3 regions of the Paenibacillus sp. MZ03-122A genome follow, and region 2 is predicted to be linked to each of the others. Evidence: riboswitches for the same ligand, from Rfam matches in the RefSeq annotation. Region 2 holds a riboswitch; each other region holds the start of a gene.

Region 1 (3,279 bases), on a different contig from region 2:
TGCCAACAAATGAAAATTGAAGGCCCCAATAGATCAGTACTGCCGCTCCTACCGAAGCCCCCGAGGATACCCCCAGTGTATACGGATCAGCCAAAGGATTACGCAGCACACCCTGAAATCCGGCTCCCGCCAGCGCCAGCGCTGCTCCTACCAACATTCCTAGTAACACTCGTGGCAATCTGACCTTCAAAATAATCTGCTCTGAGGATGTATTCCAATCCGGTGTAAATGTATCGCCTAACCACGGAAGGTGGTTAACCAGAATGCCCGTGATCTGGCTGACCGGAAGCTTGGCCGAGCCGATGCCAAGACAGAGCAGCAGCGTCAGCAACAGCAAGACAAGACCTGTCCCTCCAAAGCCGATCAGTTTACGGTTCATTTGAAAATTTCAGGATACACGCCCTTGGCCACTTCCTTGAGACCTTCCGTTACGCGTGGACCCGGACGACTGATCAAATTATCATCCACGGCAAACACCCGGTTGTGGCGAACAGCCGATATTTGATCCCATCCACTGCGAGCTTTAATGATTTCGCCGAGCGTTTGGCCAGTTTTGTCGTCCTTGACACTTTTGCTGTACAAAATCACGTCAGGGTTCGCAGCAATAATATTTTCCTCACTAATTTGGTACCACCCCTTCTGCGTGGCACCTACATTTTCGCCGCCCGCCAAAGTAATCAGCTCGTCCATAAACTCACCTTTACCAACTGTCCAGCCTGGTGAAAACTCGACGTATACCCGCAGCTTCTGCCCTTTACCGATATTTTTAACTCCTTCTTTCACTTCCGCTACATCTGCTCTCATCTTGTCAGTCACCGCTCTCGCATCTTTCTGATGATCGGTGATTTTTCCATACAATTCGATGTTAGCTATGACATCTTCAACTGTCTTCGGTTCCGTTTTAAAAATCATAATTCCCATGTCGCGCAGCTTGGTCGTAGCCTGTTCACTAAGTGATATCCCTGCAAAAACGACTTCCGGGTTAGCAGCAATGATCGCCTCTTCGTTCGGTTTCATAATACCGCCTACTTTAGGCTTTTTCGTAGCTGCTTCCGGGTAATCAGAGTAGTCGGAGACGCCAACTATTTCCTTATCCAGTCCGATGGCGAACAGCGCCTCGGTTTCTGCCGGGGAGACGGAAACGATTTTATCCGGCGCTTTTTTGAATGTAAATTCCTGTCCTGTTGCATCCTTAACTGTTAGTGGGTAAACTGTTTTGCCCGGAGGCTCTTGTGCGGTTACGGTCTTTCCCGGCTGCTGTGCAGAAGTCTGATTCTCTTTATTTTCAGCATTTTTCCCATTAGCGCCACATGCACTCAGCACAACTGCCAAAATCAGAACCAATAAACCTGTTGTCCAAACCTTTATTTTTTTTCCTGCCATGATTTGCACCCCTTCATAAAAAAATCGTTAAGAGCGTTACTTGAGCATCATCAGATATCTTCTAAATCCAGCCTTCTTTTCCTATCAAAAAACCCCCGCATCCTTATATCAGGACACAGGGGTCACGTTAGCGCAGATCGTGCGCAGGCGGCAGCTTCTTTCCGCACGGACAGTCACTGCGAACACGTCATCCTTTCCTCGAAGGATTATGGTGACAGGCGGACGGGCAGGTATCCTGACTTATGGTAAGATGCATGTCCTGAAATTCCTTCATATGCTTAGTAGCACATAAAGCAGGACTAACGGGCATGTTTCCATTTACAGTGGCGGGACCGCGCCGGACTTACACCGACTTCCCTTTTAACAGCGCAGGCAAGGGAAACCATAGTTTCATCACACTGCGCCGACCTCGTCTGCTGGATATTTGATGTAGTGGTAGTCAAGCCGTTCTTTTACTTGATGATTATAGGTTAAAATGAGGCGGCTTACAACCCAAACAGCCTCTTTATCCACTGGTGCCTAACCTAACGAGGGAGCATTTCCGCTATGTAATTGTGCGGTCCTGCCAGCCTCAATTGAATCCTAAATGCTTCTCCCGGCTTCGGATTCAGACTCCAAAAATCATGGCCCGGTATCAGCATACAAGCTAACTGACGAATTACGCCACCATGCGTAACGACCAAAACAGAGAGCGGCCCAGCAGTCAAATCCATGGGTCGAACTTCCATAGCAACACGCCATTCATACAGAGAGTCAAGAAATTTCCGCAAACGATTCACAAAATCTGTCCAAGACTCTCCTCCAGGAGGGGTTATCCGTTGCGGCTCATCAATCCAAGCGCGATACAACGACACATCCTTGAGCATGTCATACGTTTTTCCATCCCACTCGCCAAAATGAAGCTCTCGCAGACGTGGTTCCATCATAGGAGACATAGTGGATAGGGAACCTCCAGACGTCAATTCTGACTCCGGCACAATGATCTGCAAGGTCTGGCAACATCGCATTAAATCGCTGCAATAGATTCGAGCAAAGGACTGCCCCTGCAATTCTTCTTGCAAAGGCTTTAATTCTTGTTCTGCTCCTGGTAGCAAACCTAAGTCGGAGTGTCCCATATATCGACGTTCCTTATTCCATAAGGTTGTGCCGTGACGAACTAACACGAGCTCCATGTCCCAATGCAGATCTTCTTTAGCATCATACGGCACCTTATCCTCCTGTGAGTTCGGACTTTGTACGTCTTCTACCGTCCTTTTTGCTGCTATATCTTGTTTCAAGATCATGTCACTTCCTGCTCGATCATTATTCAGTGTGTCACGCCTCACCCTCACCGCACCCATCCCAAGGCAAAACAACCTGCGGCTCCTAACAAACACAATCCTACGAACATACTGGACACGGCGAACATCAGCTGGATTGTATGCCGTATATCTTTCGACTCTAGCGGTCGTATCCAATCGCCCATGTATGCACGAAAAGAGCGTACGCCATGATACACATTATAGCCTCCAAGACGAATCCCCAGTGCTCCAGCAACAGCTGATTCCGGGAAGCCACTGTTCGGGCTTGGGTGCAGACGAGCGTCTCGCTTGACTGTGCGCCAGCTTCTAGCAGCATCTCGCTTGTATATCCACGCCGCTACCACAAGCATTGCCGCTGTCAGGCGTGCCGGAATGTAGTTAGCCACATCATCCAGACGTGCTGAAGCCCAGCCTAAATGCAGATACTTTTCATTTTTATAGCCAACCATGGAATCGAGCGTATTCACAGCACGATAGGCCAGCGCCAAGGGTGCTCCTCCGATCAGGGCATAAAAAAGCGGGGAAATAATCGCGTCCACGATATTTTCAGCGACCGTTTCAACCGTACCACGTACAATCTCAGGCTCATCAAGCT
Region 2 (3,279 bases):
GACACAGCGGGAGCCGTAGGACTGCACCCATCCGTTTTGCGTAAAAGCAAAGCCGTTCAGCTTTTCGCCAAAAAATTCAACCATGTCGGTCCGCTCAAATTCCCCATGTACAAGCACGTCAATGCCAATGTCCTCTTGGATATCAATCCATTCCTTAATTTGCTGTTGGATGAACGTTCGATATTGCTCGGCAGACCATTCTCCTTTGCGATAGTGCAGGCGGGCCTTGCGGATCTCGGCGGTTTGCGGGAAGCTACCAATGGTCGTCGTAGGCAGTGGAGGCAACTTCAGCTTATTTTGCTGAATCTCACGACGCTCGGCGAAAGGAACGCTGCGTGACAGAGGCTCTTTGGCCAACAGGTCGGCCAGATCGGCAGTTGTCTGTACGCGTGCCGCTGAACTGTTGAAACGGGCTACCGCATCTGCACTTTGTCCAAGCTTGGTGAGTGCGGATGGATCGTGTTTGCTAAGTGCAGCCGTCAGGATGGCGATTTCCTCTAGCTTTTCATCAGCAAAGGCCAGCGCTTGCACCAGCTCCTTGTCCAGCTTGTGCTCTGCCTCCAGGCTGACTGGCACATGCAGCAGACTGCATGATGGCTGTACGATAAGCTGCTCGGCAGTGGTCTGTTCTGCTAACTGACCCAGCAGAGCAGCTACAGCGTTCAGGTCGCTTCGCCATATATTGCGTCCGTCAATGACACCAGCGCCCAGCGTTTTTCCTTTAGGGAAGCCATGCTGCAATATATGCTGAAGATTTTCGCCATCATCATACACAAAATCAAGACCTAGCCCCTGTACCGGAAGTGCGGACAGACGCTCATAATGATCTAGGCTGCCAAAGTAGGTTTGCAGCATTATATTTGAGGAGGGCGCAGCTTGGTTCAAAGCTTCATAGACTTCCTGAATAATGTCCAGATCCTCTACTGGGAATGAGGTGGTCAGGACAGGTTCATCGATTTGGACCCACTGAACACCTTCTGCTGCTAGTTCAGATAGGACATGGGTGTATAAAGGCAGGAAGGTTCTTATAATAGAGGCAAGCTCCTTACGATCATAGCCTTTGGAAAGGGTAACGAATGAATAAGGGCCGATGAGAACCGGTTTACCCTCAATGCCTAGTTCCTGTTTTGCTTCACGATAAGCTTGTAAGGGTTTATTTTCAGTGAATACCGGGACTGCATTTGCCAATTCGGGAACGATGTAGTGATAATTGGTATTCATCCATTTGGTCATTTCACTGGCGGTTGCTCCCTTCTGACCGCGAGCGATCCCGAAGTACACGGACAGAGGAACCGGACCTGCGGGACGATAGTTGAACCGTTCAGGTACTAGACCGAACATCACAGATGTATCCAGCATGTGATCGTAATAGGAGAAGTCTCCGACAGGAATGCGATCAATCCCCTTATCGCGCTGCTTGCTCAGATGCTCCAACCGTAATTTTTTCATTTCCGTCTGCAGTTCGCTTTCGTTAATGCTGCCGTTCCAGAAGCGTTCCAGTGCTTTCTTCCATTCCCGATTTTCGCCGATACGCGGATATCCCAGATTACTGCTGATTAAGCCGGACAATTCAGGCCATTCAATAATGGACATGTACTTTTCCTCCTAGCGGGTAGCTGTTTTATTTTTACGTACCAAAAAAGGCATTCTTCCCCCCAAGGTTAAAAATAAGTAGGGGAAAGAATGCCTCCGTGATTAAAAAATCAAAAATACGGCGACTGCTCTTAACACCTCCCTATCTTCCGTAGGTACTTGCGATGTTGTTAAAATAGGCAGGTCTCCTGACTTACGGATCATGACGCTCAGCATTCCTTCCCGGTCTGTGGACCAGTGGATATATGAACAGCTGAAAGTTCCCCGTTTACAGTGGCGGGACCGTGCCGGATTTGCACCGGCTTCCCTTTTAAGCCTGATCTGAATAGAACAGACACCTATCTCCAAGCTATGCGGTTAAGGTATGACGAATAATTATGCACTCGTATACTTGTTCACCATCATAAGTGAAACTTACAGGATGCGCAATAGAAACTCCAATGGAATCTGTTAGCTATATGAAAAAAAGACAAGCCTTACCCATGATGGGGGCTTGTCTTAGATTAGATATAGCATCTTGCTTGCTGGGTAAGCATCGCCTTATGTCAATGAAACGGTATAGTCTGCCTGAATGCTGGCTTTTACATCTACCAGACGCTGGTTGCGACTGCCCCGGAAGGGAAGGGTCAGGTCCTTTTGCTGTTCTACAAAACGACCATCCACAATCACATCGCACAAAAGCGCCAGTTCCTGTCGCTCCGGATCTGTGAGTAGATCTTCATAGACAAAGCCAGTGTAAGCCCACACGGTTCGGTCGGGACAGGCCTCGCGGAAGTCACGCACAAATTGCGAGCATTCTGCTGCTGAGAAAAACGGGTCTCCCCCGCAGAGAGTCAGTCCGTCCAACAACGGATTTTCCATGATGTCACGAATGACCTCCTGTTGTCGTTGGGGGGTGAATGGCTCGCCTGCACGGAAGCTCCACGACTCTGGATTAAAGCATCCAGGACAGGCATGACGGCAACCGCTAATGAACACAACGGTGCGCAGGCCGTATCCTTCGTTCAGAGATTCCGGAATGTAGCCACACAAATTCACTTATGTTTCACCCGGTCTCGAACTTCTGCCTGTTTTGCGGCATTAAAGCGAACGGTATAATCTCCTGTCAGATATCCGGTTACCCGACGTAAGCGCTGAAAGTGTGTGTGCTCCTCATCTGTGCCACATTGGGGGCAGCTTGTCCCGATAATCCCTTCATAACCACATTCCGTACAACGATCCACCGGATGGTTGATGGAGAAGTAGCCGATGTTCTGATGCAGCGCATACTGAACAATTTTAAGAAACGCATCCGGGTTATTCCGCGCATTACCGTCCAGCTCAATGTATGAAATCGCACCAGCGTTGCATAGGTTATGGAACGGAGCTTCCAAGCTGATTTTACGAGCAGCCGGGAGCGTGTAATACACGGGAATATGAAAAGAATTCGTGTAATATTCTCGATCATTTACCTCAGGAATAATCCCGAAATCACGTTGATCCAGCAATGTGAACTTGCCCGACAGACCTTCGGCAGGCGTAGCGAACAATGTAATATTTAAATTGTGGTACTCACTCATTCGATCGCAATACACGCGCATGGAAGTGATGATTCGCTGTGCCTCGCGGTATACGAAATCATCCTCCCCGTGGTGTTTCCCGTATAGTGCCTTCATGCACTCAGCCAGCCCGATGAACCCGATCGAA
Region 3 (3,279 bases), 210 kb from region 2:
AATTTAAAATAAGATAGAAGAGAGCCGTATTGATCGCAACGGTCCTTTTATTAACTGACGGTTTAATAGCAAGTGCCTCCCCGTTTGGTTGTTCGTACAAAACTCTTTAGCTCCACAACTTTTCGAGCGTAAAAGCAAGCCGTCGCTTCGTCCTGGTTTACAGTACGACGCTGTGAACGACCTGCAAGATCCCTCGCTTCGCTCACTTACTAGCTAAAAAATAACTTGACTGCTAGGCACCTAAACGGCACGCTGACATGGCTTGTCAGGAAATGGTCAGTTAACAAATTAGGCCCCCGGCTAATCACCGGAGGCTTTTCAAACTCATTCTCTAAATCACTAAGGAATGTTTTACGGGTAAATTCTCTAATAGTTAAATTTGTCTCAAAGGCTGTCTGAGAAGAATCAACAATATAGTTCTTTTGTTTGGTAGCTGCCCCCAATGCTGTTATCCTTATAATAGAAATTCCACAAGGTTTGCTCACTAAATTTCCGATCAACTCTTTGGTTTTGTCGCTTTTCAAATTTTTTTCTTCCTCAATTTTTTGGAGAAGGAATAACCAACTGCTTTTTCAGGCATTTGATATAATGTATCTTTTTTTATAGCTTGTACAAATTGATCTGCAATCTCGCTGCTAAATTTTCGTTTATGCTTCTCTTTTAGATTCATTAAGTAGTCTGGTACAGTTTTCGGGACATCATGAGGGAGACGGAATGCCCGTCATTTCGTGCACGCAATGAATAGCCATTACCTTCATTCTCGCCATATCATTCAAATTTGAATTATTATACAGCATTTATTGACAAGCCTGTGACAACAAAATAAGATCGTAATGAAAAGAAATAAAAGAAGAAAACAGGTGTGAGCCGGACGACTCTATGTACGGGGGTTTGTTGAGACCATGTGGATAGTTGTTAAGCGTGTTCACTTAAAAGGGAAGTTCGGTTGATTCCGACACGGGCCCGCCACTGTATACAGGCATCAGCAGGATACTGCTGGAGCTTTCAGAACAGCCACTGGAACTGTGAAGAACCGGGAAGGCCTGAAAGATACGCTTGGAGTCAGGAGACCTGCCTGTTTTGACATCACTGTCAGACCCACGGGATGCTGGGGAGGTGGTTAGGCGTGCTGCATACGGAATGTCTGAAACCGATCTGATCCCTTCTATGTTTTTGGAGTTGGTTTCGAGGTGTGTTTTGACATTTTATAATGAAAGCATTTCTGACTGCTGATCAAGTGGTCCGGAATGCTTTTTTCGCGTTTTGCGTTAGGTTTATATGATTTTACAAGCTAGAGGGGGATTCATCGAATGATTAGCAATCATAGCAGGCGCTCATGGTTGATATGTACAGGGGTGATGCTGTTACTGGCAGTTATGGCTCTTTCGGGATGTACTAGCAATAAGACGTCGAATAGCTCCGGCAAAGATGAGAACGGGTCAGCACAACAAACAGTGACAGGTAAAAAGCTGGTAATGGCGTATACATGGGAACCGTCAGGTGTTGACCCGCACGGAGATAATAGCTGGGATGTGATGCGATCCGGTGCAGGTGAGACACTGGTACGTTTGAATGAAAAGCTGGAGCCTGTGGCTTGGCTGGCAAAGGAGTGGAAGCAGGATAGTCCTACAGTTTGGACGTTCAGCTTGCAGGATAAAGTCACTTTTCATAATGGAAAGAGTATGGATGCAGCAAGTGTAAAAGCATCTTTGCTACGCTCTATCGAGAAAAGCCATCTGGCGAAGGATTTACTGAATGTGAAGTCCATTGATGTAAGCGGCCCGCTGGCCTTAAAGATCACGACAAACCAGCCGAATGCGGCGCTGGTGTCCAATCTAGCTGATCCATCGACGACTGTACTGGATGTGGCATCGATGAAAGATGAGCAGAGTTACCCAGCGATGACAGGCGCCTTTAAAATCAAAGCGTTCAGCAAGGACCAATCCTTGGTCGTAGAGCGTTATGACGGATACTGGGGCGAGAAGGCCCGATTGGCTGAGGCGACAATGAAGTTCATTACGGACGGGAATTCGCGCCTGATGGCGCTGCAATCCGGCGAGGTGGATGTAGCGACGGATATTCCGGTTGATAACGCAGAGGTACTGAAAAAGAACGACAGGCTACAAGTTCTGTCGGCTCCCTCCTTGCGCACCCATATGATCGTGTACAATATGGAATCGCCAGTATTCAAGGATGCGGCGAACCGTAAGGTGGTGGACAGCCTGATTCCACGCACATCGATTGTGAGCGCCGTCATGAGGGGCTTCGGTACGGAGGCAAGCAGTCCGTTCCCGAGCATTCTTCCCTTCGGTAAAGTTGAGCGTAAAGCGCTGGACGGAACGGTGAATCAGCTGTTAACGAAGGATGGCTGGCAGAAGGATGCCCAAGGGACATGGACTAAGCAAGGCAAGCCGTTCGAGGTTACGCTGCTGACTTTTCCTCAGCGTCCGGAGCTCTCTGTTATGGCTGAGGTCATCCAAAGCCAATTGCTGAAAGAGGGAATCCAGGTCAAGATTCGCAAGGTGGAAAATATCGACGAGGCGTTGACCAAAAACGATTGGGATTTTGCTATGTACAGTATGCTTACTGCTCATACAGGAGAGCCACAATATTTTATGGACATGTTTTATTCTTCGAAAAGCGAAGCCAATGTAAGCCGTTATAGTTCCAAACCGCTGGAGAGTATTCTTAACAGCTTGAAGCTGGCGAAGGATACAGCGCAGCGTAATGCTGTGACACTACAAGCGCTGGATATCATCAATACGGATTTGCCACAGTCGTTCATTGTGCATCCTGACAATGTGTTTGGTGTGAAAAAAGGGGTGGAGGGTTTTACACCCCATCCGATCGAGTATTACTACATTACAGCGCAATCCGATATTGCGGAATAACGAGCGGTGTATCCTATGATTCGTTTTATACTGGAACGTGTGGCGCAGCTGCTCATCATTGTATTCGTTGTATCCACGCTGACTTTTGTACTGATGCGGCTGGCTCCTGGAGACCCTGCTACCATTTTGCTCACCGCGCATAATGTCCCTGCCTCTGAGGAGGCGTTGACGACGCTACGACAGGAACTAGGCTTAAACGAACCGTTTCATATTCAATATGTGAACTGGCTGCGGGATGTGTTCACAGGGCATTGGGGCACCTCGTATGTATCCAAGGAATCCGTGCTAGCCGAACTGTGGAACAGACTGCCTGCTACTGTGGAGCTAGCTGCTGCGGGCTTTGCCGTCATGACGGTGCTTACGCTGGGGTTGGGGCTGGCTGCCTCGC

The links. Region 2 has a riboswitch for cobalamin ahead of metE (5-methyltetrahydropteroyltriglutamate--homocysteine S-methyltransferase). Riboswitches for the same ligand answer to the same signal wherever they lie in the genome.
Region 1: another riboswitch for cobalamin. It lies ahead of NLX74_RS00395 (ABC transporter substrate-binding protein); the one in region 2 lies ahead of metE (5-methyltetrahydropteroyltriglutamate--homocysteine S-methyltransferase).
Region 3: another riboswitch for cobalamin. It lies ahead of NLX74_RS04900 (ABC transporter substrate-binding protein); the one in region 2 lies ahead of metE (5-methyltetrahydropteroyltriglutamate--homocysteine S-methyltransferase).

What each region holds. Positions count from the first base shown of each region.
Region 1 is NZ_JANAVI010000001.1:78,012-81,290, reverse strand. It holds gene NLX74_RS00400 (FecCD family ABC transporter permease) at 1-379, opposite strand, end outside; gene NLX74_RS00395 (ABC transporter substrate-binding protein) at 376-1,383, opposite strand; cobalamin riboswitch at 1,592-1,785, opposite strand; gene NLX74_RS00390 (histidine phosphatase family protein) at 1,908-2,666, opposite strand; gene cbiB (adenosylcobinamide-phosphate synthase CbiB) at 2,711-3,279, opposite strand, start outside.
Region 2 is NZ_JANAVI010000002.1:410,133-413,411, forward strand. It holds gene metE (5-methyltetrahydropteroyltriglutamate--homocysteine S-methyltransferase) at 1-1,593, opposite strand, end outside; cobalamin riboswitch at 1,755-1,950, opposite strand; gene nrdG (anaerobic ribonucleoside-triphosphate reductase activating protein) at 2,134-2,631, opposite strand; gene NLX74_RS05845 (anaerobic ribonucleoside triphosphate reductase) at 2,628-3,279, opposite strand, start outside.
Region 3 is NZ_JANAVI010000002.1:199,871-203,149, forward strand. It holds gene NLX74_RS04895 (hypothetical protein) at 210-524, opposite strand; cobalamin riboswitch at 890-1,093, shown strand; gene NLX74_RS04900 (ABC transporter substrate-binding protein) at 1,311-2,891, shown strand; gene nikB (nickel ABC transporter permease) at 2,907-3,279, shown strand, end outside.